One region of the Holzapfeliella sp. JNUCC 80 genome, then DNA from elsewhere that is predicted to be linked to it. Evidence: a T-box and tRNA genes for the amino acid it is inferred to sense, from the RefSeq annotation. Region 1 holds a T-box; the other holds one or more tRNA genes.
The links. A T-box is a leader RNA that pairs with one kind of tRNA and senses whether it is charged. The one in region 1 lies ahead of JNUCC80_RS02365 (valine--tRNA ligase), so its partner is inferred to be a tRNA-Val.
Positions count from the first base shown of each region.

Region 2: it has a tRNA-Val gene. The T-box ahead of JNUCC80_RS02365 (valine--tRNA ligase) is inferred to sense a tRNA for this amino acid. The anticodon was not compared.

Region 1 is NZ_CM132205.1:464,077-478,953, forward strand. It holds gene JNUCC80_RS02355 (cysteine desulfurase family protein) at 1-156, shown strand, start outside; gene thiI (tRNA uracil 4-sulfurtransferase ThiI) at 172-1,392, shown strand; T-box leader at 1,421-1,642, shown strand; gene JNUCC80_RS02365 (valine--tRNA ligase) at 1,681-4,323, shown strand; gene JNUCC80_RS02370 (bifunctional folylpolyglutamate synthase/dihydrofolate synthase) at 4,325-5,587, shown strand; gene JNUCC80_RS02375 (HAD family hydrolase) at 5,600-6,259, shown strand; gene JNUCC80_RS02380 (JAB domain-containing protein) at 6,310-6,891, shown strand; gene JNUCC80_RS02385 (rod shape-determining protein) at 6,983-7,981, shown strand; gene mreC (rod shape-determining protein MreC) at 8,025-8,885, shown strand; gene mreD (rod shape-determining protein MreD) at 8,887-9,414, shown strand; gene JNUCC80_RS02400 (DUF4044 domain-containing protein) at 9,459-9,572, opposite strand; gene rsmH (16S rRNA (cytosine(1402)-N(4))-methyltransferase RsmH) at 10,190-11,143, shown strand; gene ftsL (cell division protein FtsL) at 11,165-11,551, shown strand; gene JNUCC80_RS02415 (penicillin-binding protein) at 11,548-13,716, shown strand; gene mraY (phospho-N-acetylmuramoyl-pentapeptide-transferase) at 13,737-14,705, shown strand; gene murD (UDP-N-acetylmuramoyl-L-alanine--D-glutamate ligase) at 14,706-14,877, shown strand, end outside.
Region 2 is NZ_CM132205.1:1,146,461-1,161,337, reverse strand. It holds gene mnmG (tRNA uridine-5-carboxymethylaminomethyl(34) synthesis enzyme MnmG) at 1-71, shown strand, start outside; gene JNUCC80_RS05780 (YoaK family protein) at 103-759, shown strand; rRNA gene JNUCC80_RS05775 (16S ribosomal RNA) at 1,268-2,839, shown strand; rRNA gene JNUCC80_RS05770 (23S ribosomal RNA) at 3,006-5,918, shown strand; rRNA gene rrf (5S ribosomal RNA) at 5,990-6,106, shown strand; tRNA gene JNUCC80_RS05760 (tRNA-Val) at 6,114-6,186, shown strand; tRNA gene JNUCC80_RS05755 (tRNA-Lys) at 6,194-6,266, shown strand; tRNA gene JNUCC80_RS05750 (tRNA-Leu) at 6,300-6,382, shown strand; tRNA gene JNUCC80_RS05745 (tRNA-Thr) at 6,430-6,502, shown strand; tRNA gene JNUCC80_RS05740 (tRNA-Gly) at 6,507-6,578, shown strand; tRNA gene JNUCC80_RS05735 (tRNA-Leu) at 6,593-6,678, shown strand; tRNA gene JNUCC80_RS05730 (tRNA-Arg) at 6,689-6,762, shown strand; tRNA gene JNUCC80_RS05725 (tRNA-Pro) at 6,767-6,840, shown strand; tRNA gene JNUCC80_RS05720 (tRNA-Met) at 6,873-6,946, shown strand; tRNA gene JNUCC80_RS05715 (tRNA-Ile) at 6,957-7,030, shown strand; tRNA gene JNUCC80_RS05710 (tRNA-Met) at 7,070-7,143, shown strand; tRNA gene JNUCC80_RS05705 (tRNA-Asp) at 7,155-7,227, shown strand; tRNA gene JNUCC80_RS05700 (tRNA-Gly) at 7,257-7,327, shown strand; tRNA gene JNUCC80_RS05695 (tRNA-Ile) at 7,339-7,412, shown strand; tRNA gene JNUCC80_RS05690 (tRNA-Ser) at 7,419-7,506, shown strand; tRNA gene JNUCC80_RS05685 (tRNA-Glu) at 7,520-7,591, shown strand; tRNA gene JNUCC80_RS05680 (tRNA-Ser) at 7,602-7,691, shown strand; tRNA gene JNUCC80_RS05675 (tRNA-Met) at 7,714-7,787, shown strand; tRNA gene JNUCC80_RS05670 (tRNA-Asp) at 7,799-7,871, shown strand; tRNA gene JNUCC80_RS05665 (tRNA-Phe) at 7,876-7,948, shown strand; tRNA gene JNUCC80_RS05660 (tRNA-Tyr) at 7,955-8,037, shown strand; tRNA gene JNUCC80_RS05655 (tRNA-Trp) at 8,044-8,114, shown strand; tRNA gene JNUCC80_RS05650 (tRNA-His) at 8,128-8,200, shown strand; tRNA gene JNUCC80_RS05645 (tRNA-Gln) at 8,209-8,280, shown strand; tRNA gene JNUCC80_RS05640 (tRNA-Cys) at 8,300-8,370, shown strand; tRNA gene JNUCC80_RS05635 (tRNA-Leu) at 8,410-8,494, shown strand; gene JNUCC80_RS05630 (glycosyltransferase family 4 protein) at 8,682-9,824, shown strand; gene JNUCC80_RS05625 (glycosyltransferase family 4 protein) at 9,853-10,899, shown strand; gene JNUCC80_RS05620 (lysylphosphatidylglycerol synthase transmembrane domain-containing protein) at 10,908-11,984, shown strand; rRNA gene JNUCC80_RS05615 (16S ribosomal RNA) at 12,371-13,942, shown strand; tRNA gene JNUCC80_RS05610 (tRNA-Ile) at 14,022-14,095, shown strand; tRNA gene JNUCC80_RS05605 (tRNA-Ala) at 14,120-14,192, shown strand; rRNA gene JNUCC80_RS05600 (23S ribosomal RNA) at 14,315-14,877, shown strand, end outside.

The sequences.
Region 1 (14,877 bases):
GGATCCGGGACACTGAAAGCAATGGCTGTTGATGACCGCATTGCTCAAGGTGCTATTCGCTTAAGTTTTTCAGCGGATAATACACTGGCTGAAGCCAAAGAATTTATCAGTAAGTTTGAAGAAATTTATAAACGTTTTAAAAATATTAGTTATTAAAAAGGAGCTGCATATATGCAATTCAGTGAAGTATTAGTGAGATACGGTGAATTATCAACTAAAGGTAAGAACCGCCGCGAATTTATTAACCGTCTGCACGGTAATGTTAGTCGCGCGCTACATGATTTGAGTCACCTTGATATCTCAACTAAAAGAGATAGAATGCACATTAAATTAAATGGCGAAAACTGGGAGGTAGTCGACGAAAAATTATCTAAGGTATTTGGAATTGAGACTTATTCACCCGCTGTTAAGGTTTCAAAAAATATTAAAGATATTCAAGAAGCTGCAGTTGAAATGATGAAAGCTATCTATCATGAAGGGCTTTCGTTCAAGGTAAATACACGCCGAAGTGATCATGAGTATGAATTAGATACTAACGAAATTAATCAGCTAGTCGGTGGCAGTGTTACGGATGCACTACCAGATATTGCTGTTAAAATGAAAAATCCAGATGTTATTTTGCGAATCGAAGTTCGTCATGATGCGGTTTATTTATCAAATCAAACAATTAAGGGAGCAGGTGGGTTGCCTGTTGGAACGGCTGGTAAAGCTATGTTGATGCTTTCAGGTGGTATTGATTCACCAGTTGCTTCTTACTTGACAATGAAGCGTGGAATTGAAATTGAAATGGTTCATTTTTATTCACCTCCTTATACAACTGATAAAGCGCTTGCGAAAGCAAAAGCCTTAACTAGTAAACTAGCTGCTTATTCAGGTAAAATTAAATTTATTGCGGTTCCTTTTGCTCATATTCAAGAACAGATTAAACAAAATATTCCAGAAGGATACTTAATGACGGTTCAACGTCGTTTTATGCTGAAGTTGACTGATCTTATTCGTGAACAACGCAAAGGACTAGCAATTTCAAACGGAGAATCAATTGGACAAGTTGCCTCACAAACACTTGAGAGCATGATGGCAATTAACGATGTAACAAATACACCAATTATTCGTCCTGTTGCTACCTTAGACAAGACAGATATTATTCGTATTTCTGAAAAAATTGATACTTTTGATCTTTCTGTTATGCCATTTGAAGACTGCTGTACAATTTTTGCACCGACTCGACCAAAAACTCGACCAAAAACTGAAAAAGCGGTTTTATATGAAAAAGCACTCGATTCAGAAGCCATGATTCAAGAAGCTTTAGATAATATTCAAATTACTGATATTTATCCCGACCAAGACTTCATTTCAACCAATAATCAAGATGAGTTTGAAGATTTACTTTGACATTTGGGATAAATTTAGTAGAATATAGTCAATAGCAACGACCAAGAGGTGTTTTTTCGACTGATAGAGATAAAATCGATGCGCTGAAAGATTTTAAAACAGAAAAGACAAGTAGCTTGCGAGCTGTTTAATTGAAATGAGTAAATTAAACCGGTAAACCCCGTTATCTTTATTGATATAAAGAGGATTCTGTCTGTCATCTGACAAGCAGGGTCAATTTAGGTGGTACCGCGATCAATTCGTCCTAGACATTAAGTTGTCTAGGATTTTTTATTTAGGAGGAATAATATGACTGAATTATCTAAGAAATTCAATCCACAAGAAGTGGAACAAGGTCAATACCAAAAATGGTTAGACGAAGACCTATTTAAACCAAGTGGCGACAAGAAAGCTAAGCCATATTCAATTGTTATTCCACCACCAAATGTTACTGGTAAGTTACATATGGGACATGCATGGGATACAACTTTACAAGATATGATTATTAGACAAAAACGTATGCAAGGGTTTGATACTTTATACTTGCCAGGTATGGATCATGCAGGTATTGCAACCCAAGCAAAAGTTGAAGGTAAAATTCGTGAAGAAGAAGGCCTAACACGTCATGAACTAGGACGTGAAAAGTTCCTAGAAAAAGTTTGGGAATGGAAAGATGAATACGCTAAAACCATCAAAGACCAATGGGGTAAGATGGGATTATCACTTGATTATTCACGTGAACGTTTTACCTTGGACGATGGGTTAAGTGATGCTGTTAAAAAAGTATTCGTTCAAATGTACAACAAAGGTTTAATTTATCGTGATGAATATATCATTAACTGGGATCCAGCTCTTCAAACAGCTCTTTCAGATATTGAAGTTATTCACCAAGAAGACCAAGGGGCGTTTTACCACATTAAATACCCTTATGTAGATGGTTCAGGCTACATTGAAATTGCAACAACAAGACCTGAAACATTACTGGGAGATACAGCGATTGCTGTTCATCCTCATGATGATCGTTACAAAGATTACATTGGTAAAGAAGTTATTTTACCTTTAACTGACCGCAAATTACCAATTATTGCTGATACTTACGTTGACCGTGAATTTGGTACAGGTGCCGTAAAAATCACACCAGCCCATGACCCTAATGACTTTGCAGTAGGTAACCGTCATGATCTGGAACGTATTAATATTATGAATCCTGATGGTACAATGAACGAAAATGCTGGTAAATACGAAGGTATGGATCGATTTGATGTTCGTAAAGCTATCGTAAAAGACTTAGAAGAAGCAGGCGCTTTGTTAAAAGTTGAAGAAATGGCTCACAATGTTGGTCATTCAGAACGTTCAGGTGTTCCAGTTGAACCAAGACTTTCAACACAATGGTTCGTTAAAATGAAACCTCTAGCAGAAGAATCATTGAAAAACCAAGAAACTGACCAAAAAGTCACTTTCGTTCCTGATCGTTTTGAAGGAACATTTACACGTTGGATGGAAAATATTCATGACTGGGTTATTTCAAGACAATTATGGTGGGGACACCGTATTCCAGCTTGGTACCATAAAGAAACTGGCGAAATCTATGTGGGTGAAGAAGCACCTCAAGATGCTGAAAACTGGGAACAAGATGAAGATGTTCTAGACACATGGTTCTCAAGTGCTCTATGGCCATTTTCAACAATGGGTTGGCCAGATGTTGAAGCTAGTGACTTCAAACGTTACTACCCAAATAACACATTAGTTACAGGTTACGATATTATTCCTTTCTGGGTTGCTCGTATGATCTTCCAAGGACTGGAACTAACAAATGAACGTCCATTTGAATACACATTAATTCACGGATTGATGCGTGATGCTCAAGGACGTAAGATGAGTAAATCACTAGGTAATGGTATCGATCCAATGGAAATCATTGAACAATATGGTGCTGATGCCTTGCGTTGGTTCTTATCAACAGGTTCAACTCCAGGACAAGATACAAGATTTAGCTATGACAAGATGGATGCTGCCTGGAACTTCATTAACAAGATTTGGAACATGAGCCGTTTCGTTATCATGAACTTGCCTGAAGGAACAAAGGCTGCACACTTACCAAACCCAGAAAACTTTGATTTATCAGATCGCTGGATTTTTGCTCGTCTAAACCAGACGGTTAAAGATGTTACTCGTTTAAACGATCAATTTGAATTTGGTGAAGCTGGTCGTGCATTGTATAACTTTATTTGGAATGATGTTGCTGATTGGTATATCGAAATGAGTAAAACAATCTTTACAGGTGAAGATAAAGATGCCAAAGCAATTAAAGCGAACCACTTGGTTTACGTTATTGATCAAATTTTACGTTTAATGCACCCAATTATGCCATTTGTAACTGAAAAAATTTGGCAATCAATGCCTCATGAAGGTAAAAGTTTAATGGTTGCAGAATATCCAACAGCACACGCTGAATTCGAAGATAACCAAGCAATTGAAGAAATGGACTTCTTAATTGATGTTATTAAATCAATCCGTAATATTCGTGCTGAAGCCAATGCACCACTTTCAACACCAATTGATTTACAAATTCGTGTAGATGGGGATGCACAAGCTGATATTTTGAATAACAATGCAGAATTCTTATCTCGCTTTGTTCATCCAAAAACAATGGCAATTGCAACTGACATTAAAGCACCAAAATTAGCGCTTAATGCAGTGATTACAGGTGCTCAAATTTTTGTTCCTTTAGCAGAATTAGTGGATATTTCAGCAGAAATTGACAAATTAAATAAAGAAGTTGAAAACTTAAATGGTGAAATCGCACGTATTGATAAGAAATTGTCAAACGAAGGGTTTGTAAGTAAAGCACCTGAAAAGGTTGTTAACGAACAAAAAGAGAAAAAAGCAGATTATCAATCACAATTGGATAGCGTGTTAGAACGTATTCAAGAATTGAAGGACAATCAATAATATGGCAACACCCAATAAACTGACGGCTGATCAAGCGGTCAGTTTTATTCATAATCTCCCGAAAATGCAACGCACTAACTCATTGGCAAACATTAAATTAGTGCTGGATAAATTAGATAATCCACAAAATAAAGTAAAAACCATTCATGTTACAGGGACAAACGGTAAAGGGTCAACTTGCTATTACTTGAGTCATTTACTGACAGCATCAAGTCAAAAAGTAGGGTTATTTGTTTCACCATTTATTATTCAATTCAATGAACGTATCCAAATCAACAATCAACCAATTAGTGACGATGAGTTAGTCAAATTGGTTGAACTAGTCAAATCAGCACTTAATGAAATCCGTGTTCAACAACCAGATTTTGTTGTAACTGAATTTGAATTTGTGACAGTACTGGGCTATCTAGCTTTTGCTAATCATCAAGTCGACTACGCTATTATTGAAGTTGGTATTGGAGGAGAACATGATAAGACGAATGTCATCACACCAGAGCTTTCAATTATTACGTCAATAGGAATGGATCATAAGGCAATTATTGGTCCGACTTTAGCTGATATAACAAAAGAGAAGTCAGGAATTATTAAAGCTAATCGACCAGTGGTTCTGGGTGATATACCAGATGAAATAACTGATGTTCTTCTCACACGTATTCAAGAAAGGCACGCTAAAGACTACTGGTTCAATCAAACGTTTAAGTTAGAAGAAAACGCCTTTAGAACATCAAAAAATAACTATAAAGGGTTAAAGCCTGTTGCTTATGTTGAACAAATTGATATGGCAATAGCGACACAAGCTTATGAATTACTGGTATCTCAAAGACTTCATACGACAGAGGTCGTTGAAGTACTTAACTCGGTTCGTATTCCAGCTAGATATCAACTAGTGAATCAAGCACCCGATATTATAGTAGATGGTGCACATAATGTTGCGGCTGTTAAAGAATTGAAAGATTATTTAGTTACGCATTATCCTAATTCTAAAAAAGTGACAATTTTGACAGCAGTCATGAAAGATAAAGACTATCAAGGCATCTTTAATCTATTAACAGACTACGAAATTAAAGTTACGACAATAGACAATCCAAGAGCAGCCAAACAATCTGATTTTAAAAAATTAAATTTATCCAACTTAACATATGTTGAAGATTATTTATCTTTTATACGGCAATGGCGTCAACAAGCGGATTTAAGTGATACTTTAATTATTTGTGGGTCGTTTTACTTTGCATCTGAGGTCATAAAGTTTTTTAATAAGAACTAAGGGGGCTTTAAGATGTACAGTTCACAATTAGACAAAGAAATAACAGGTGCTATTTTTGATATGGATGGTCTTTTGATTAATAGCGAGGAACTTTATTATGAAGCAGGAATTGCGATTGTCCAAAAGGAGAATCTGCCAATTCCAAGGGATGCTTACCTAGCTATTAAGGGCTATTCATCAGAGAAATTTAAACAATACTATTTAAATTACATTAGTGAAAACACATTTGATGATTTCATCGATCAGACAAATACTTATGTTGAACAGGCTATTCAAGAGGGGCGACTACACTTGATGCCAGGCGCTTTTGAACTTATTGATAAATTAAAACAAGACCATGTTAAATTGGCACTTGCTTCAAATAATCACAAAGTATTCATTAATGATGTATTGGCTAAACTAGCCGTTCGTGATTTCTTCGACGTTGTGTTGAGCCATGAAGATGTTAACCGGCCAAAGCCTAGCCCTGATATTTATGATTCTGCACAAGAAAAGTTGGCAATTCCGCACAATCAATTAGTTGTTTTTGAAGACTCGGGACCAGGCGTTAAAGCAGCAACTTATGCGGGGATTGCTAGTGTATTGATTCCGAATTTGAGGGATGCAACGACAAAAGAACGCCAACTCGCTACATTAACGTTACCTTCTTTAGGAAAATTTGACTGTTGTTGATTATTTTTGCGTAAATAATACTACATTCAAAAACGTTAGGAAGAAGTATTATGGTTAAAGATAAAATTAGGCTAGTCAAACAATCAGATAGAGAACTATTAAAGTTATTTGTCGATCGATTTTTAAACCAAGACAATTTAAAAAATTTTCAGGAATACGCGACTTCGTTATCTTTAATCGATAGTGAGAACAATCAAGACAGTTTGGTTTTTGAAGAAGTTGTTAATCGTTTTAAAAGAGTTCGTTTGAAAAGCTTGTTGAAGTATACTAGTAACGAACTAATGGGTGAGCACCTTCAGGGTTCTTTAGCTCGTTTTAACCAAGAAGTTTTGGTTGTTGTTTTTTTGGATGTTAAAAACTACATCATAAGTGAAAAAGTCGTTTTCAAGGGAACGCTAACACATTCAGTCGTCCACCCAAGAGAGATTTTTCAGCTAGCAATATTGAATCAAAGTGTAAAAATAATTTTAGCGCATAACCATCCAAGTGAAGAGTTAACACCATCACCGTCTGATATTGAATTTTCAAAACAAATGATAGCGGCGGGTGAGTTGGTGGGAATTACTTGTTTAGATCATTTTATTGTTTCTAAAAGCGATTATATTAGCCTGAAATCTTATGATTTTATTTAATTGTTAGTAAACATTTAATATTTCTTTTTCGCGTAAAGTCCTTATGATATACTGATTTAGAATATGTATGCATGAAAAAGGAGCGATTTTATTGTTTGGGTTTGGTTCAAAAAATATAGGAATTGATTTAGGAACTGCAAATACCATTGTTTACATGGAAGGTAAGGGTATCGTTTTAAGAGAGCCTTCTGTTGTAGCAAAGAATATGAAAACTGGAGAAATAGTAGCTGTTGGGTCAGAAGCTAAGGCTATGATTGGTAGAACACCAGGTAGCATTAAAGCGATTAGACCGATGAAAGATGGCGTGATTGCAGATTATGATACAACTGCTGCAATGATGAAATATTTCATGGAGAAAACAATCGGAAATAGCAAGCCCTTTGTGATGGTTTGCGTACCGAGTGGTGTAACAGAAGTTGAAAAACGTGCGGTTATTGATGCCACTAAAGTTGCTGGAGCTCGTGACGCTTATGTGCTTGAAGAACCTTTTGCAGCTGCAATTGGTGCAGGTTTACCTGTGATGGAACCAACAGGGTCAATGGTTGTTGATATTGGTGGTGGGACAACTGATGTTGCTACAATCTCTCTAGGGGGTATTGTGTCTTCACGTTCAACTCGCATGGCCGGAGATCGCTTTAATGAGTCAATTATTTCTCATGTTCGCCAACACTTTAACTTACTAATTGGTGAACGAACAGCCGAAGATATTAAAATTAACATTGCTTCTGCTTCTGTTGAAAAATCAGAAGAATTAGAAGATATGTCAATTAGAGGTCGAGATTTATTAACAGGACTACCTAAATCTGTTGAAATTTCCCCTAAAGATATCGCTGAAGCCATTCATGAGGTGGTTGAAGAAATTATTGTTGCAATTAAAGAAACGTTAGAAGAAACATCGCCAGAGATTGCAGCTGACGTTATTGATCATGGTATCGTTCTAACCGGTGGTGGCGCACTCTTAAATCACTTACCGGAAGTCATTTCTGAAGCAACTAAAGTTCCAGTTTTTATTGCACAAGAACCACTTGATTGTGTAGCTATTGGAACAGGCGAATCTTTAAAGAGCATTGATGTAATGCGCAAAAAATAAAAGCGACTTTAAGTCGCTTTTTAGTGTTTAGGACTAATTGCAAATGAAGAAAATACTAAAGAATAAAAAATTAATGTCTATTTTTGCAATAGTTGTAGTAGTTATCGGATTGATTGTTACTTCTGCTAGTCTGCAAAAAAAACAAGATAAACCATTTTTTCTGCAAACATTTTTAAATGATAGTGTTTCTGTTGTAACGCGAGTTATTAATGTTCCTGTGACATGGTTTAGTTCTGGTGTTTCAACAGTAAACCAGTTAGCTAGTACTTACCAAGAAAATGAAAACTTAAAAAAACAATTAGATGATTTGGCACAGACAAAAGTAAAATCAAAAGCTGTTGCGGATGAAAACGAAGAATTAAAAGAAGCGCTAGATCTCAAAAAAACATTAACCGATTACAAATTAGTTAATGCATCTGTTATTTCAAGACCATCAGCGACTTGGTCTAATCTCGTGATTATTGATCAAGGAAGCCAAAGTGGTATCGAAAAAGGAATGACCGTTATGGCAGATAAGGGTGTTGTTGGTCGTGTTTTAGAAGTTGACAGTATCAGCTCAAAAGTTGAACTGATTTCAACGACATCACGTTCGTCCAATCGTTTTTCTGTTCAAACTAGTACCGATAATAGATTAGACAGTAATATCGGTGTGATATCTGGTTATGATACCAAGACGGGAACACTATCAATGACGCAAGTTAGCTCAGGCAATGAAATTAAACCGGGAACACAAGTTTACACTAGTGGATTAGGTGATGCTTCACCTAAAGGATTATTGGTTGGTACAGTTGAAAAATCTGATGCGGGCGACTATGGATTTTCAAATATTATCAAAATTAAACCGGCTGCTAATATTAATAATTTTTCAATAGTTTCGGTGGTGTTAAGAAGTGTGGACCGATAGTATGGAAATATTAAAAAAATGGACCTTGCCGTTGTTACTTTTGTTTTTTTTGATACTAGATGGTGTGTTATCAAAATCTTTAGCGCCTTTGTTAGGAGACAATTCAATTATCGTTTCAACACAGTTTTTTCTAGTTTTCCAATCGCTAATTGCTTTTTATAATACAAACAATAATTATTGGATATACATTATGATTGCTATGGGATTCATTAGCGATATATTTTATTTTGGCTTACTTGGGATTAATGCTTGCTTATATACTGTTGTTTTTTACATTGTTCAAATTAATGCTAAAAGGTTTCCAGATATCAAGTTGGCTAGAGGTTTTATTGCGCTATTGAGTTCTTTAGGATACCAAGTTGCACTTGGTGTTATGATGGTTGTTTTTAGAATACAAACTAAGTCAGGTTTTGTACACGGCTTACCTATGATTTTAAAAACCGCAGTATTAACAGTTATCTTGTTTTTAATTTTTGACAAATTACTTGTTTCATATATAAAAAAATATCCGTTTATCAAATCAACATAAAAAGCAAGTATCCTACGTGCATTCGGATACTTGCTTTTTATATGCTATCTAAAAATTTGAGAAAAGATAGGAATGATTATTCCAGCTAACATTAGCAATGCCATGAAAATAGCAACAACAATCGTTACTTTCTGGAACGGACTCTTTTTTTTATTCATATGAAAAACTCCTTTGTTAATTGAAATTGTAACTTATGAAATAATGAATTGCAATCCGTTGCAATAATAGTGAACAGAACTAACAAAAAATAAAAAAGTAAGGGGGAATTTTTTTGGTTTTTATTATCATTGTAACAGGATTAATAGTTTCGTATTTTGCAGAAATGATGTTAAAGAACAATCATTATTTTAGTGGTTATGATATTTTTTCGGTTTTTGCTTGGACTGCAACTATTAATTTATCATTTGAAAACAATTTTATTCATGCTGTGCCGATTATTTTAATCGTGTTGGCAGCTTCACTATGCGTTTACGCTGTTTATACAGCGGTCGTCAATCGGAACATTTATATGAAAGTCTTTTTATCTAAATTTTGTCGATTTCAGTCGCTTTTATCAATAGTTTGTTTGCTATTAATAAGTGTTTTGATTATAGTTCACAAATTTTCTTAAATAAATAATATAATATAACAGCAAATGTATAAAACGACTAGTCTAAAGCCTTAATTTATGGTAAATTTGAGGTACTAGAGAGCATTTTTGCAAACAAATTTGATGAATTTAATTTGATGTAAAGATGAAACTCAATTAAACTAAAGAGATTTGGAATTAAAAACTATGACATTTAATCACACAACAGTATTATTACACGAAACAATTGATCAACTTAAACCTAAAAACAAAGGGACCTATGTCGATTGTACTTTTGGTGGTGGTGGTCATACTAAATACTTATTATCGCAAATACAAGAGGCATCAGTGTATGGCTTTGATCAAGATTTAATGGCTTTAGACAAGGCTAAACAGGTTTACGACAATTATTTAGATGTGGATACCAACGAACAAGGGTCACAATTAAATTTGATTCACTCTAATTTTGAAAATATTAAAGAACAGCTTAATCAAAGAGGCGTTGAGCAGGTTGATGGTATTTACTATGACTTAGGTGTTTCGTCTCCTCAATTTGACATTCCTGAAAGAGGCTTCAGCTATAGATATGAAGCTAGATTAGATATGAGAATGGATCAAACACAAGAATTAGATGCTTATCAGATTGTTAACTTTTGGAAGTTTCAAGATTTAAATCGCATTCTAAGACGTTATGGTGATGAAAAATTTGCTAAAAACATTGCCAGAAATATCGAAAAGCAAAGAGAAATTGCGCCAATTGAAACTACAACGCAACTGAGCGAGATTATCAAGGAATCTATTCCAGCTTTTGCTAGAAGACATGGTGGTCATCCAGCTAAGAAAAGCTTTCAAGCAATTAGAATTGCGGTTAATCACGAACTCGAAGCCTTAGAAAAATCATTAGAAGATGCTATTTCACTGCTTAAACCAGGTGGAAGGATTAGTGTAATATCGTTCCACTCTTTAGAGGACCGCATTGTTAAAAATATATTTAAAGAACATTCAGAAGTTGATGTTCCAGGCAATATGCCGATTATACCTGATCATCTTAAGCCGGAATTAAAACTAGTGACTCGAAAGCCGATTACTGCAACTGAAACTGAACTTCAAAGTAATAATCGTGCGCACAGTGCTAAGTTACGTGTTGCCGAAAAGATGTAATAAGGAGAGGAATTGGATATTATGGCAGATAGTCCACTAAGAGAACATAGCTATGATTATGATCGTGTTAAACAGCCTGCTAATTTTAAAATGAAAACCCAAAGCCAACAAAATCAAACCAATAAAAAACAGTCAGTAAAACATACTGCCAGCGAAAAAATGATGCTGCTAGGATTAGGAATTACAGGTTTTGTTGCAATGATTGCTTTGGTCTTCACAAGTGTACTCAGTACACAAGCACAGCAACACTTACAAAGTGTGAACAGTTCAATCACACAGGCGCAAAATAAGAATATTGATTTACAGCAAGATATCGGTGAACTAACTAATAATCAAAAATTGGCTAGTGTTGCCCAACAAAATCAACTTCAATTAATTGAAGGTAATATAAGGAATATTCAAAAATGAGCATGAAACCTAATAAAAACAAATCATCAACAGAAAGTACGAAAGCTAAGAAATACAGTAGAGCTATGGGAATCTTTTTAGAGCTGGTTGTTTTTTTAGTTTTCGTCATTTTTGCGTTAAGATTTGTTTATATTACAACTGTCGGAAAAGTCGACGGTCAGAATTTAGGACAATTGATTAAAAATGCCTATGATAGAACGTTGACTGAAAAAGCAAATAGAGGAACTATTTATGATAACAATAATCAGGTTATCGCGACTGATTCAAGATTATATTCTATCTATGCAGTTTTAAGTGAAACGCAAGTTTCAATAGATAAAAAAACACCTCTATATGTTGTGAATAAAGAAGAAACCGCTGAGAAATTAAGTAAAGTGTTACCCGCTTCAAAAGAACAGTTGCTTAATTATTTAAACACAAAAAACGCATTTCAAGTTAGTTTTGGTGTAGCCGGTATGAATCTATCTTTACAGATGAAAAAGCAAATCGAAGAATTGCAACTACCGGGAATTAATTTTACAGAAACACCGTCCAGACTCTATCCTAATGGTATTTTTGCTTCTAATATTGTCGGCTTAACTCAACTTAATACGAACGAAAATAACAGCCAGTATTTAACGGGGAACATGGGCATTGAACAATTCATGAATGATACTTTGAAAGGAATTGATGGTGTTAAAAAAGCACTGGTTGACGCGAGAGGGTATGAAATGCCGGGTAGTCAACAAGAAATTCAAAAAGTATCCAACGGAAGCGATGTTCATTTGACAATTGATAGCCGACTTCAAAGTTACTTAGAAGAGCTATTAACGGATACACAAAACAAGTATGAGCCTTTAGGAATGAATGCAATTTTGATGGAATCAAAAACTGGTAAAATTCTTGCGGCGTCTCAAAGGCCTACTTTTAATCCTACAACGAAAGATAATCTGAACAATTCGTGGCGTAATACATTGGTTGAAGACGGATATGAGCCGGGTTCTGTTATGAAGATATTGACATTAGCGGCGGCTATTCAAAATGGAACGTATAATCCAAATGAATATTATCAATCTGGTGCAGTTAATGTGAATGGTTCTGTCATCCGTGACTGGAACTGGTCTGGTTGGGGGAGTATCCCACTATCGCAAGCTTTTCCAAGGTCAAGTAACGTCGGAATGGTCAAACTTGAACAGCAAATGGGAAGTACTGTATTTAATGATTATCTGAAAAAATTTCAAATTAATCAAAAAACTGGTATTACGCTACCTGGTGAGGTTGTCGGAAGTCGTCAATCCAAGACAGACTTAGATTTTGCGATTAATTCCTTTGGACAAGGTATTAATGTAACAGCTGTTCAAATGATGCAAGCATTTAGTGCAATTGCAAACAAGGGTCAAATGGTTAAACCACAAATAATTGATCACGTTACAAATCCTAATACGGGCGAGAACAGTAGCCAATACCAAGTTCAAAATGTTGGTGAACCCGTTATTTCTGAACAAACAGCTAGTCAAGTTCTGTCAGCTATGAAGGATGTTGTTTATCAAAATTATGGAACAGGGACAGCATACAAAGTTCCTGGATTTGATATTGCTGCTAAAACAGGGACCGCACAAATTGCGAACCCTAATGGCGGAGGCTACCTAACTGGAAGTAATAACTATATTTTCTCAGTTGTTGGAATGGCACCTGCTGATGATCCAAAATACACCTTGTATATCACTGTTAAGCAACCACAGAAAATGACTGCAGCTGCTGAAACAATAATGTCAAATATTTTTAAACCACTGATGACACGTGTATTGAGCTCAACGAATACAGCACCTACTTCCGTAAGTGTTCCTGATTTCACAGGTAAGACAATAGCGGAAGCTGCTAGCTTGAGTAAGACAGCTAATGTTACGCCTGTTGTATTAGGTGATGGTCAACAAATTGTTCGTCAAAGTTTACAACCTTCAACAATGGTTTCAACGTCTAAGAAATTGTTGCTATTAACTAATGGTGCGTTAACAATGCCTGACATGACTGGATGGGATAAAGATACTGTTGATGAATTTGCAACACTTACAGGACAAAAGATTAACTTTAATAGTCAAAGTTCAAATGGTTCTGTCACAGCGCAATCAGTCGCTAAAGGGCAAGCTTTAACGGATAATGGTCAAATAACTGTAACACTAAAATAAAAGATAGGTTGGGGAATTAAATGTTTAATGCTAGTGTGGCTTTCTTAATCATACTTACCATCTTAGGTATGTGTGTGATTATGCCATCTTATATCAGTTACTTAAGAAGACACAAAGAGGGACAACAAATTAGAGAAGAAGGGCCTAAATGGCACGAGAAAAAAGCAGGAACACCGACAATGGGAGGATTAGTCTTCTTAGTTGTTACGGCTGTTTTTTCTTTTGTTTATCTAAGTCTATTTCATACAGTGACGAGTGCTTTTTATGTTTTGCTCGTGATTTTATTGGTTTACGGTTTAATTGGATTTTTTGATGACTTTATCAAAGTTTTCAAAAAACAAAATTTAGGATTAAAAGCCTACCAAAAATTTGCACTACAAGTTTTAGCAGCGGTCATTAGTTTGACTATTGCGACATCTACTGGAATTTTACCTAACTTACAATTACCAATCATTGGTTCAGTTTCATCACTTGTTGTTCTATTTGTTTTCTATACAATTTGGATTGTTGGTTTTTCAAATGCGGTGAATCTTTCTGATGGGCTAGACGGGCTAGCAACAGGTTTGAGTATTATCGCCTTTGGTACATACGCTGTTATTGCTTATAATCAAAACAATTTAAGTGTCTTTATTTTTATTATGACTTTAATCGCTGCTTTAATTGGGTTTATGGTCTTCAACAAGAAACCTGCTAAAATATTCATGGGTGATGTTGGCTCATTAGCATTAGGTGGAATTTTAGCGACAGTCTCGATTTTATTAGATCGTCCATGGTCATTGCTAATCATCGGAATCGTATTTGTTTTGGAAACATTAAGTGTGATTTTACAAGTTTCTTATTTCAAAATGACTCGTAAGAGACTATTTAAAATGTCGCCTATCCATCATCATTTTGAAATGCTAGGTATGAATGAATGGCAAGTTGATGGTTTGTTCTGGGCAGTTGGTCTAGTTGCTTCAATTTGTTATTTGATTTTTGGGGGAATTTAAATTTTGGAAAATGCAGATTACAAAAACAAAACCGTTTTAGTTTTAGGCATGGGTAAAAGTGGTTACTCCGCTGCTAATGTCTTGTTAGACTTAGGTTGTAAGGTCTTTTTGAATGAATCAAAAGATTTATCGAATGATGTTGATGCCAAAAGGTTACAATCAAGAGGTGTAA
Region 2 (14,877 bases), 490 kb from region 1:
CTGATGTCGGAATTCTAAGTGTTTACATTCAACAAGGTCGAATTGCTAAGTTAGAAAATCCAGTTGAATAGTAGGGTTTAATTGATATTTGGGGAGAAGTTAATGAAAAAAGGACACAAGTTTGAGTCGTTACCGATAGCGATTATGCTATCAATAGTAGGTGGATTCGTTGATGCTTTTAGTTACTTGCATCTGGGTCACGTCTTTTCTGCTTTACAAACAGGAAATATTGTTTTGCTTGGATTAAATATTGCAACGTTCAACATAGGTGCGATTTTTCACTATTTGCTACCGATTATTTCATTTTTAGTTGCCAGTGCGATAGCCAACTTCGTTGAATTATCGGGTCCAAAACTGAATAGTTTTGTCTGGCAAGAGATTGTTATCTACATTGAATTAGTGGGATTATTTATCACGCGTTTGCTAATTGATCGTCTAGATACAACTATTATAGTTAGTTTGTTGTCATTCTTTATGGCATTCCAAGTGCATTCGTTTAGAGTGGTTAACAATCATCCATATGCTTCGGCTATGAATACAGGTAATTTGAAAAAAGTAGGGAATTCAGCGATTGCTTATCTATTAGGTGAGAACAGAAGTGAAAATAAAACAATATTTGTTGATTGCTTGCTTATTATTTTGACCTTTGTATTAGGTGCTATTTTGAGTTCATGGTTATCTAGTTGGTTTGGTATCAATGCGATTTTCTTCCCAATGATGTTACTAATTGCAGTTTTAATACTTGTAAGATGGGAATAGAAGTTGATTTAAAGGGATTATTATCCTTTTGAATCAACTTTTTTTATTTTTATCAAAAAAAGTGTTGCCAAGATGTCATATCGATGATATTATATTTTTTGTCGTTAAATAACGGCGCAACACAAAATAAAGAAATCAAAAAGATTTCAAAAAAGTGTTGCAACAAAACTTAATAAATGCTATTATAGTCTTTGTCGTTGAAAAGCGACAGCTAAGCAGCTCAAACGAAATCAAAAAGATTTCAAAAAAGAGTTGCAAAGCAAAAGAGAACATGGTATATTAATTAAGTCGTCAAGTTGAACAAACAAATTATTCTTTCATAAGAAAAAAATAATTTAAAAAATTCTTGACACTGGTTATCAGCTTTGATATAATAGAGAAGTTGTTAAACAAAGTAGACCTTTGAAAACTGAACAAAGTTTCGCATAAATGTGTGGGGGTAATTAACCCCAAGCAATGAGCGAAGTCAATTCGCTAGTAAGTTTTAAAAAGAGCAAGTCAAACAATCTAAAATGAGAGTTTGATCCTGGCTCAGGACGAACGCTGGCGGCGTGCCTAATACATGCAAGTCGAACGAGTTTGCTCTTATGATGGTAGTGCTTGCACTACTTGACTAAGAATCCAAACGAGTGGCGGACGGGTGAGTAACACGTGGGTAACCTACCCTAAAGCGGGGGATAACATTTGGAAACAGATGCTAATACCGCATAACAATAAGAATCGAATGTTTCTTATTTAAAAGATGGTTTCGGCTATCACTTTAGGATGGACCTGCGGCGTATTAGCTAGTTGGTAAGGTAATGGCTTACCAAGGCGATGATACGTAGCCGACCTGAGAGGGTGATCGGCCACATTGGGACTGAGACACGGCCCAAACTCCTACGGGAGGCAGCAGTAGGGAATCTTCCACAATGGACGAAAGTCTGATGGAGCAACGCCGCGTGAGTGAAGAAGGGTTTCGGCTCGTAAAACTCTGTTGTTAGAGAAGAAAGATAGTAAGAGTAACTGTTTATTATTTGACGGTAACTAACCAGAAAGCCACGGCTAACTACGTGCCAGCAGCCGCGGTAATACGTAGGTGGCAAGCGTTGTCCGGATTTATTGGGCGTAAAGCGAGCGCAGGCGGCTAATTAAGTCTGATGTGAAAGCCTTCGGCTTAACCGGAGAAGTGCATTAGAAACTGATTAGCTTGAGTGCAGAAGAGGAGAGTGGAACTCCATGTGTAGCGGTGAAATGCGTAGATATATGGAAGAACACCAGTGGCGAAGGCGACTCTCTGGTCTGTAACTGACGCTGAGGCTCGAAAGCGTGGGTAGCAAACAGGATTAGATACCCTGGTAGTCCACGCCGTAAACGATGAGTGCTAAGTGTTGGAGGGTTTCCGCCCTTCAGTGCTGCAGCTAACGCATTAAGCACTCCGCCTGGGGAGTACGACCGCAAGGTTGAAACTCAAAGGAATTGACGGGGGCCCGCACAAGCGGTGGAGCATGTGGTTTAATTCGATGCAACGCGAAGAACCTTACCAGGTCTTGACATCTTTTGACCACCTAAGAGATTAGGTTTTCCCTTCGGGGACAAAATGACAGGTGGTGCATGGTTGTCGTCAGCTCGTGTCGTGAGATGTTGGGTTAAGTCCCGCAACGAGCGCAACCCTTATTACTAGTTGCCAGCATTAAGTTGGGCACTCTAGTGAGACTGCCGGTGACAAACCGGAGGAAGGTGGGGATGACGTCAAATCATCATGCCCCTTATGACCTGGGCTACACACGTGCTACAATGGATGGTACAACGAGCAGCGATACCGCGAGGTTTAGCTAATCTCCTAAAACCATCCTCAGTTCGGATTGCAGGCTGCAACTCGCCTGCATGAAGCTGGAATCGCTAGTAATCGCAGATCAGCATGCTGCGGTGAATACGTTCCCGGGCCTTGTACACACCGCCCGTCACACCATGAGAGTTTGTAACACCCGAAGCCGGTGAGGTAACCTTTTGGAGCCAACCGTCTAAGGTGGGACAAATGATTAGGGTGAAGTCGTAACAAGGTAGCCGTAGGAGAACCTGCGGCTGGATCACCTCCTTTCTAAGGATATACGGAAACACACATTTGAAACTTTGTTTAGTTTTGAGAGGTTTACTCTCAATCGTTGAACATTGAAAACTGAATATGATTTAAGAACCAAAAGCCGAGGTTATCGAAAAGATAATCAAACACCGCGTTTTTAAGAGTAAATTAAAGAGAAATCACAGGTTAAGTGATAAAGGGCGCATGGTGGATGCCTTGGCACTAGGAGCCGATGAAGGACGGGACAAACACCGAAATGCTTTGGGGAGTTGTAAGTAAGCTTTGATCCAGAGATATCCGAATGGGGGAACCCACTAAGAGTAATCTTAGTATCTGTATGTGAATACATAGCATGCAGGAGGAAGACGCGGGGAACTGAAACATCTCAGTACCTGCAGGAAGAGAAAGAAAAATCGATTTCCTGAGTAGCGGCGAGCGAAACGGAAAGAGCCCAAACCAAGAAGCTTGCTTCTTGGGGTTGTAGGACTACAATAACGGACTTAAATAAGATAGAAGAATGAGTTGGGAAGCTCAGCCAAAGAAGGTGACAGCCCTGTATTTGAAATCTTGTTTATACCAAAGTAGTATCCTGAGTACGGCTGGACACGAGAAATCCAGTCGGAATCCGGGAGGACCATCTCCCAAGGCTAAATACTCCCTAGTGACCGATAGCGAACCAGTACCGTGAGGGAAAGGTGAAAAGCACCCCGGGAGGGGAGTGAAATAGATCCTGAAACCATGTGCCTACAAGTAGTCAAAGCCCGTTAATGGGTGATGGCGTGCCTTTTGTAGAATGAACCGGCGAGTTACGTTATGATGCAAGGTTAAGTTGAAGAGACGGAGCCGAAGCGAAAGCGAGTCTGAATAGGGCGAATAAGTATCATAATGTAGACCCGAAACCAAGTGACCTATCCATGTCCAGGTTGAAGATGCAGTAAAATGCATTGGAGGACCGAACCCACGTACGTTGAAAAGTGCGGGGATGAGGTGTGGATAGCGGTGAAATTCCAAACGAACTTGGAGATAGCTGGTTCTCTCCGAAATAGCTTTAGGGCTAGCCTTGGAGTAAAGGATCGTGGAGGTAGAGCACTGTTTGGACTAGGGGCCCGTCAAGGGTTACTGAATTCAGATAAACTCCGAATGCCATTGATCTATATCCAGGAGTCAGACTATGAGTGATAAGATCCGTAGTCGAAAGGGAAACAGCCCAGATCACCAGTTAAGGTCCCAAAATTTATGCTAAGTGGAAAAGGATGTGGCATTGCGTAGACAACTAGGATGTTGGCTTAGAAGCAGCCATTCATTTAAAGAGTGCGTAATAGCTCACTAGTCGAGTGACGCTGCGCCGAAAATGTACCGGGGCTAAGCATAATACCGAAACTGTGGATGTGTTATTTATAACACGTGGTAGGAGAGCGTTCTAAGGGCGAAGAAGGTAGATCGTAAGGACTGCTGGAGCGCTTAGAAGTGAGAATGCCGGTATGAGTAGCGAAAGATAGGTGAGAATCCTATCCGCCGAAAGACTAAGGTTTCCTGGGGAAGGCTCGTCCTCCCAGGGTTAGTCGGGACCTAAGATGAGGCCGAAAGGCGTAATCGATGGAAAACAGGTTGATATTCCTGTACTATAATGCATTGTTTGAACAATGGAGGGACGCAGCAGGCTAAACGAATGTGCGAATGGAAGAGCACGTCCAAGCAACAAGTTTTATTATGAGTCAAATGCTTATAATTATACGGATGAGTTGTGATGGGGAGCGAAATTATAGTAGCGAAGTCGTTGATGTCACACTGCCGAGAAAAGCTTCTAGTTAGATGTATTGTACCCGTACCGCAAACCGACACAGGTAGTCGAGGAGAGAATCCTAAGGTGAGCGAGCGAACTCTCGTTAAGGAACTCGGCAAAATGACCCCGTAACTTCGGGAGAAGGGGTGCTGATTTTAAATCAGCCGCAGTGAATAGGCCCAAACAACTGTTTATCAAAAACACAGGTCTCTGCTAAATCGAAAGATGACGTATAGGGGCTGACGCCTGCCCGGTGCTGGAAGGTTAAGAGGAGAGCTTAGCGTAAGCGAAGGTTTGAATTGAAGCCCCAGTAAACGGCGGCCGTAACTATAACGGTCCTAAGGTAGCGAAATTCCTTGTCGGGTAAGTTCCGACCCGCACGAAAGGCGCAATGATTTGGGCACTGTCTCAACGAGAGACTCGGTGAAATTATATTACCAGTGAAGATGCTGGTTACCCGCGACAGGACGGAAAGACCCCATGGAGCTTTACTGTAGCTTGATATTGAGTATTTGTGAAACATGTACAGGATAGGTAGGAGTCGATGAAGTGAGAACGCTAGTTTTCATGGAGACATTGTTGGGATACTACCCTTGTTTTATGAATCCTCTAACTTTTGCCAATTATCTTGGTAGAGGACAGTGTCAGGTGGGCAGTTTGACTGGGGCGGTCGCCTCCTAAAGTGTAACGGAGGCGCCCAAAGGTTCCCTCAGAATGGTTGGAAATCATTCGCAGAGTGTAAAGGTATAAGGGAGCTTGACTGCGAGACTTACAAGTCGAGCAGGGACGAAAGTCGGGCTTAGTGATCTGGTGGTACCGTATGGAAGGGCCATCACTCAACGGATAAAAGCTACCCTGGGGATAACAGGCTTATCTCCCCCAAGAGTTCACATCGACGGGGAGGTTTGGCACCTCGATGTCGGCTCGTCGCATCCTGGGGCTGTAGTCGGTCCCAAGGGTTGGGCTGTTCGCCCATTAAAGCGGCACGCGAGCTGGGTTCAGAACGTCGTGAGACAGTTCGGTCCCTATCCGTCGCGGGCGTTGGAAATTTGAGAGGAGCTGTCCTTAGTACGAGAGGACCGGGATGGACATACCGCTGGTGTACCAGTTGTTCTGCCAAGGGCATCGCTGGGTAGCTATGTATGGACGGGATAAGCGCTGAAAGCATCTAAGTGCGAAGCCCCCCTCAAGATGAGATTTCCCATTCCTTTAAGGAAGTAAGACACCTCAGAGATGATGAGGTCGATAGGCTAAGAGTGGAAGTATAGCGATATATGGAGCGGATTAGTACTAATCAGTCGAGGACTTAACCAAGTTAAGCGGTAGGCTTTTGGAAAATAAATCATATTCAGTTTTGAGTGTTCAGCACTCAAGGTAAATAAAAGTGTGGTGGCGATAGCAAGAAGGTTACACCTGTTCTCATGCCGAACACAGAAGTTAAGCTTCTTAACGCCGAAAGTAGTTGGTGGGTGACTACCTGCGAGGATAGGACGTTGCCACGCTTTATATGGAGGATTAGCTCAGCTGGGAGAGCATCTGCCTTACAAGCAGGGGGTCACAGGTTCGATCCCTGTATCCTCCATCATACCGAGTCGTTAGCTCAGTTGGTAGAGCATCTGACTTTTAATCAGAGGGTCGGCAGTTCGAGCCTGCCACGACTCATTGGCTTATATTTATTAATGCCACTTTATTTTTGCGGGTGTGGCGGAATTGGCAGACGCGCTAGATTTAGGTTCTAGTGTCTTAGTGACGTGGGGGTTCAAGTCCCTTCACCCGTATTGGCAAACAATATGCCAAATGTTATAATTAAATATATAGCAAATATGCCGACTTAGCTCAGTTGGTAGAGCATCTGATTTGTAATCAGAGGGTCGGGCGTTCGAATCGTCTAGTCGGCATTATGCGGAAGTAGTTCAGTGGTAGAACATCACCTTGCCATGGTGGGGGTCGCGGGTTCGAATCCCGTCTTCCGCTTTTCATTATTTATCGCCGGGGTGGCGGAACTGGCAGACGCACAGGACTTAAAATCCTGCGAAGAGTAATCTTCGTACCGGTTCGATTCCGGTCCTCGGCATAATAATGATGCACCCATAGCGCAACTGGATAGAGTGTCTGACTACGAATCAGAAGGTTGTAGGTTCGAGTCCTACTGGGTGCATATTCGGGAAGTAGCTCAGCTTGGTAGAGCACCTGGTTTGGGACCAGGGGGTCGCAGGTTCGAATCCTGTCTTCCCGATAGCAGCAAATGTTGCTGAATATATTTTTTGTGGCGGTGTAGCTCAGCTGGCTAGAGCGTCCGGTTCATACCCGGGAGGTCGGGGGTTCGATCCCCTTCGCCGCTATTGGTATCTTGGACCTTTAGCTCAGTTGGTTAGAGCAGACGGCTCATAACCGTCCGGTCGTAGGTTCGAGTCCTACAAGGTCCATCTCGATGGACTATTGTAATGTACTACTTAAATAATTATCGCGGGATGGAGCAGTCTGGTAGCTCGTCGGGCTCATAACCCGAAGGTCGTAGGTTCAAATCCTGCTCCCGCAATATAATAAAATGGTCCCATGGTGTAGGGGTTATCACGCCTGCCTGTCACGCAGGAGATCACCGGTTCAAATCCGGTTGGGACCGTATGATTTATTAATCATTATTTTATATATGCGGGTGTAGTTTAGTGGTAAAACCACAGCCTTCCAAGCTGTTGTCGCGAGTTCGATTCTCGTCACCCGCTTTTATAAATATGGGCCTATAGCTCAGCTGGTTAGAGCGCACGCCTGATAAGCGTGAGGTCGATGGTTCGAGTCCATTTAGGCCCATTTTATGGAGAAGTACTCAAGTGGCTGAAGAGGCGCCCCTGCTAAGGGTGTAGGTTGCGAAAGCGGCGCGAGGGTTCAAATCCCTCCTTCTCCGTATTTTTTATTCAGGCCCGTTGGTCAAGTGGTTAAGACACCGCCCTTTCACGGCGGTATCATGGGTTCAAATCCCGTACGGGTCATTTTAATATCGGAGGATTACCCAAGTCCGGCTGAAGGGAACGGTCTTGAAAACCGTCAGGCGGGTCAAACCGCGCGTGGGTTCGAATCCCACATCCTCCTTTTAATTTAATAATTTTATTATCGCGGGATGGAGCAGTCTGGTAGCTCGTCGGGCTCATAACCCGAAGGTCGTAGGTTCAAATCCTGCTCCCGCAATATAATAAAATGGTCCCATGGTGTAGGGGTTATCACGCCTGCCTGTCACGCAGGAGATCACCGGTTCAAATCCGGTTGGGACCGTATTGGCTCGGTAGCTCAGTTGGTAGAGCAACGGATTGAAGCTCCGTGTGTCGGCAGTTCGATTCTGTCCCGAGCCATTTTCCGGAGGAGTAGCGAAGTGGCTAAACGCAGCGGACTGTAAATCCGCCCCATTATTGGTTCGGTGGTTCGAATCCACTCTCCTCCATTGAATAGGGATATAGTTTAACGGCAAAACTACGGTCTCCAAAACCGTCGATGTGGGTTCGATTCCTACTATCCCTGTTTTGTTATCACGGCGGTATTGGTGAAGTGGTTAACACACCGGTTTGTGGATCCGGCATACATGGGTTCGAACCCCATATACCGCCCTTATTAATGGGTTATAGCCAAGCGGTAAGGCAACGGACTTTGACTCCGTCATGCGCTGGTTCGAATCCAGCTAACCCAATATAATCTTATATGTTTCTGGCGGTATAGCCAAGTGGTAAGGCAGAGGTCTGCAAAACCTTTATCGTCGGTTCGAATCCGACTACCGCCTTTTCACTTGGGCTATTTTAGGATTATGGAATTTTATTATGCCGGTGTGGCGGAATTGGCAGACGCGCTGGACTCAAAATCCAGTGCCCATTATGGGCGTATCGGTTCGACCCCGATCACCGGTATCTTAATGCTTATACGAACAAATAGAACCCTAATAATTATTTAATTATTAGGGTTTTTATTTTTGTAAAAATTACAAAAACTAACTTTTATATCGATTAATTCTTTAACTTTTTTTAACTGTGATCTGTTTGAAGTGGAGAAATATAACCGGTATACTTAATAAGATAGTAATAAGGAGGACATGATATGAATATTGGGATTTTTACGGATACTTATTTTCCACAAATTAGTGGTGTTGCAACGTCAATTCAAACTTTAAAAAATAGCTTGGAAAATTTGGGGCATTCCGTGTTTATATTTACAACAACCGACCCAAAAGTATCATCAGATGATTCTGAACCTAATATATTTAGATTTGGTAGTGTGCCGTTTATTTCTTTTACAGATAGACGTGTTGTGTACAGGGGACTCTTTCACGCTACAGAAATCGCCAAAGAATTAAACTTAGATATTGTCCATACGCAAACCGAATTTTCGATGGGGTGGATTGGAAAATATGTTGCTAAAAGCCTAAAAATCCCAGTAATTCATACTTACCATACGATGTATGAGGACTATTTACACTATGTGTTAAATGGTCATCTATTAAAGCCTGTTCACGTTAAACGCTTTACACGTGCATTTTTACATCATACAAAAGGCGTTGTTGCACCTAGTTTGCGTGTTAAAACAACACTAGAAAGTTATGGGGTTAAACAACCAATAGAAATTATTCCGACAGGAATTGAACTCAATAGTCTAAACGATAGTTATAATAGTGGTTTACGAGAAGAACTAGGGTTATCAGCGGATACGCCTGTTATGTTGACATTGAGTCGTATTTCAATGGAAAAGAAAATCAGTCGTATTCTTGAAGCAATGCCTAAACTGATTGACTCAGTAAAAGGAATCGTTTTGATTGTTGCTGGGGATGGTCCTGATTTAAAGACACTACAAAATGAAGCTAAAGACTTAGGAGTATCTGATTCAGTTAAGTTTATTGGGGCGGTTCCTCATGAAAAAGTAGGCAGTTATTATCGAATTGCAGACCTATTTGTTTCAGCAAGTGATACGGAAGCACAAGGGTTAACTTACATTGAAGCGATGGCAACTGGAACTAAATGTGTTGTGTTCAGCGGGGAATATACTGATCGACTATTTAATACACCCGAATACGGTCGAACATTTACAGACCATGAAGAAATGTATCAAGAAATTGTTGATTATTTACAAGAAGGTCCAGGCAAAATTAAACCTGAATTGTTGGAAGAAAAGTTAGAAGAAATATCAGCCGATACTTTCGGTGAAAAAATAGAGAAGTTCTATCAAACAGTTATTGATGAGAACTAATTAGTATAGTGTCATAAGGAGTATACAAGTGATCAAAATTAATATGTTTTCGCATGCAGACTCAGTACAAGGACAAGGAGTCGGTAGTGCATACAAAGAATTGATTCGATTATTAGATCAGCATTTGAAAGAGACTTTTGAAGTGACGATTAATCAAAAACAACCGGTAGATCTTACGCACTACCACACCATTAACCCTTCTTTTTATTTGAATTCATTCAGCCGTAAAAGAGGCCGTAAAATTGGTTATGTTCACTTCTTACCTGAAACGCTTGAAGGCAGCATTAAATTACCTTGGATTGCGCGAAAAGTATTTTATAAATATGTTATCTCTTTTTATAAACGAATGGACCAGATTGTAGTAGTTAACCCGATTTTTATTGATAAGTTAACACAATATGGTATTCCACGTGAAAAAATCAAATATATTCCAAACTTTGTGACCAAAGATGTCTTCTATGAAAAGACAGCAGAGCAAAAAGCAGAACTGAGAAAAGCTTATAACATCGATCAAGATAAATTTGTTATTTTTGGTGATGGTCAAGTGCAACAAAGAAAAGGTGTGCTTGATTTTGTTAAATTAGCAGAACAAAATCCCGACTTACAGTTTATTTGGGCTGGTGGTTTTTCTTTTGGAAAAATTACAGATGGCTATGAACAACTGAACAAGGTCGTTAAAAATCCGCCTAAAAATTTAATTTTCACAGGAATTATTCCAAGAGATCAGCTTGTTGATTATCTTAATATGGCAAACCTATTCTTATTACCTTCATTTGATGAGTTATTCCCAATGTCAGTACTAGAAGCATTCAGTACAGGAACCCCTGTTATGCTGAGAGACTTAGAACTATACCGTGCTGTGATTGATGGATACTATGAGTCTTGTAAAGATGCAGATGAAATGCAAGCCAAAATCCGTGAATTAATTCATGACGATAATCGATTAGACGAATTAAAATCCTTTTCAAGGACAGCTTCAGACAGATACTCTGAAGAAAACTTAACTAAAATTTGGAAGCAGTTTTATGAAGAACAATACAAAATTGCTAAAGAAAATAATCAAAGTAGAGGATAGCTGGACTTATGACTAGGAAAAATAAATTATGGTTTATCGGGATGCTTTTATTTGGGTCATTTATTTTTTGGCTTGAAGCAAAAGATGTGCCGTTTTCACACTTAGTTAACGCAACAAAAAACTTCAATTGGTTTTACTTAGCTATTGCGTTTTTGTGTATGATTGTCGCTTATTACTTTGAATCTTTGATTTTGAAAGTATTGTTGATAGGTAAAGAAAAATCGAAGTACTCGATGTGGCAGTTTTATCGCATACCGTTAGTACAAGCCTTATTCAATGCTATTACGCCATTCTCATCTGGTGGACAGCCAGCGCAACTTTACGCGTTGTCTACAATGGGAGTTGAAGTTGGGCGTGCGAGTTCGCTGTTAATGACTAAATTTATCATTTACCAATTGGCAGTACTGGTGAACTTCATTTTGACAATGATTTTTGGGTTTCAATTAGTTGCTCAACACTTTGGCGGATTAGCCTTTTTGATCTTATTTGGGTTCATTATTCATGTATTTGCTATCGTGTTTCTTCTATTAGTAATGTTCCAATATAAATTTACCAAAACGATGATGCACACATTCTTGAATATTGGTGTGTACTTTATTGATAAATTTTATGATTTTATCGGATTTGCTATTCGTTCAAGAACCGAAAAAGTTACTGAACTTAAGCGAAATCTACAAGGTAAAAAAGTAAAATGGGAAGAAGCTGTCGATGAAAAGATTGATACTTTCTATAATGAAGGACAGCATTTGAAGAACGAGAAGAAAAAAGTAATGTGGGCTGTATTATACACAATGATGCAATTAGTTGTGTTTTATGCCATTCCGTATTTTGTTTTGCTAGCACTCGGCGTGAAGGCTAACCTTCTGACTGTTATTTTTATGCACATTATGATTGTGATGATTACCTCTATTTTTCCTTTGCCAGGAGGAGCAGGGGGAGCAGAGTACAGCTTCAAGATGTTGTTCTCAACATTTGGACTAGCTCAGCCCCAACTAGTGTTAGCCCTATTCTTATGGCGTTTTATTACCTATTATTTAGGGATGTTTCTGGGAGCCTTTGCCTTCTTATACAAGAAGAAGTCATAGTGCTTCTTTTTTTTATAGAAAAATAGGAAAAAAGGTTGACCCAAAGAAACAGGGATGCTATTATAGTCTTTGTCGTTGAAAAGCGACAGCTAAGCAGCTCAAACGAAATCAAAAAGATTTCAAAAAAGAGTTGCAAAGCAAAAGGGAACATGGTATATTAATTAAGTCGTCAAGTTGAACAAACAAATTATTCTTTCATAAGAAAAAAATAATTTAAAAAATTCTTGACACTGGTTATCAGCTTTGATATAATAGAGAAGTTGTTAAACAAAGTAGACCTTTGAAAACTGAACAAAGTTTCGCATAAATGTGTGGGGGTAATTAACCCCAAGCAATGAGCGAAGTCAATTCGCTAGTAAGTTTTAAAAAGAGCAAGTCAAACAATCTAAAATGAGAGTTTGATCCTGGCTCAGGACGAACGCTGGCGGCGTGCCTAATACATGCAAGTCGAACGAGTTTGCTCTTATGATGGTAGTGCTTGCACTACTTGACTAAGAATCCAAACGAGTGGCGGACGGGTGAGTAACACGTGGGTAACCTACCCTAAAGCGGGGGATAACATTTGGAAACAGATGCTAATACCGCATAACAATAAGAATCGAATGTTTCTTATTTAAAAGATGGTTTCGGCTATCACTTTAGGATGGACCTGCGGCGTATTAGCTAGTTGGTAAGGTAATGGCTTACCAAGGCGATGATACGTAGCCGACCTGAGAGGGTGATCGGCCACATTGGGACTGAGACACGGCCCAAACTCCTACGGGAGGCAGCAGTAGGGAATCTTCCACAATGGACGAAAGTCTGATGGAGCAACGCCGCGTGAGTGAAGAAGGGTTTCGGCTCGTAAAACTCTGTTGTTAGAGAAGAAAGATAGTAAGAGTAACTGTTTATTATTTGACGGTAACTAACCAGAAAGCCACGGCTAACTACGTGCCAGCAGCCGCGGTAATACGTAGGTGGCAAGCGTTGTCCGGATTTATTGGGCGTAAAGCGAGCGCAGGCGGCTAATTAAGTCTGATGTGAAAGCCTTCGGCTTAACCGGAGAAGTGCATTAGAAACTGATTAGCTTGAGTGCAGAAGAGGAGAGTGGAACTCCATGTGTAGCGGTGAAATGCGTAGATATATGGAAGAACACCAGTGGCGAAGGCGACTCTCTGGTCTGTAACTGACGCTGAGGCTCGAAAGCGTGGGTAGCAAACAGGATTAGATACCCTGGTAGTCCACGCCGTAAACGATGAGTGCTAAGTGTTGGAGGGTTTCCGCCCTTCAGTGCTGCAGCTAACGCATTAAGCACTCCGCCTGGGGAGTACGACCGCAAGGTTGAAACTCAAAGGAATTGACGGGGGCCCGCACAAGCGGTGGAGCATGTGGTTTAATTCGATGCAACGCGAAGAACCTTACCAGGTCTTGACATCTTTTGACCACCTAAGAGATTAGGTTTTCCCTTCGGGGACAAAATGACAGGTGGTGCATGGTTGTCGTCAGCTCGTGTCGTGAGATGTTGGGTTAAGTCCCGCAACGAGCGCAACCCTTATTACTAGTTGCCAGCATTAAGTTGGGCACTCTAGTGAGACTGCCGGTGACAAACCGGAGGAAGGTGGGGATGACGTCAAATCATCATGCCCCTTATGACCTGGGCTACACACGTGCTACAATGGATGGTACAACGAGCAGCGATACCGCGAGGTTTAGCTAATCTCCTAAAACCATCCTCAGTTCGGATTGCAGGCTGCAACTCGCCTGCATGAAGCTGGAATCGCTAGTAATCGCAGATCAGCATGCTGCGGTGAATACGTTCCCGGGCCTTGTACACACCGCCCGTCACACCATGAGAGTTTGTAACACCCGAAGCCGGTGAGGTAACCTTTTGGAGCCAACCGTCTAAGGTGGGACAAATGATTAGGGTGAAGTCGTAACAAGGTAGCCGTAGGAGAACCTGCGGCTGGATCACCTCCTTTCTAAGGATATACGGAAACACACATTTGAAACTTTGTTTAGTTTTGAGAGGTTTACTCTCAAAATGGAGCATAATGGATTGGGCCTATAGCTCAGCTGGTTAGAGCGCACGCCTGATAAGCGTGAGGTCGATGGTTCAAGTCCATTTAGGCCCATTTAACTAAATAGTTAATAAACCTGGGGGTTTAGCTCAGCTGGGAGAGCGTCTGCCTTGCACGCAGAAGGTCATCGGTTCGATCCCGTTAACCTCCATAGACAACGAAAGTTGTCGGTTGAACATTGAAAACTGAATATGATTTAAGAACCAAAAGCCGAGGTTATCGAAAAGATAATCAAACACCGCGTTTTTAAGAGTAAATTAAAGAGAAATCACAGGTTAAGTGATAAAGGGCGCATGGTGGATGCCTTGGCACTAGGAGCCGATGAAGGACGGGACAAACACCGAAATGCTTTGGGGAGTTGTAAGTAAGCTTTGATCCAGAGATATCCGAATGGGGGAACCCACTAAGAGTAATCTTAGTATCTGTATGTGAATACATAGCATGCAGGAGGAAGACGCGGGGAACTGAAACATCTCAGTACCTGCAGGAAGAGAAAGAAAAATCGATTTCCTGAGTAGCGGCGAGCGAAACGGAAAGAGCCCAAACCAAGAAGCTTGCTTCTTGGGGTTGTAGGACTACAATAACGGACTTAAATAAGATAGAAGAATGAGTTGGGAAGCTCAGCCAAAGAAGGTGACAGCCCTGTATTTGAAATCTTGTTTATACCAAAGTAGTATCCTGAGTACGGCTGGACACGAGAAATCCAGTCGGAATCCGGGAGGACCATCTCCCAAGGCTAAATACTCCCTAGTGACCGATAGCGAACCAGTACCGTGAGGGAAAGGTGAAAAGCACCCCGGGAGGGGAGTGAAATAGATCCTGAAACCATGTGCCTA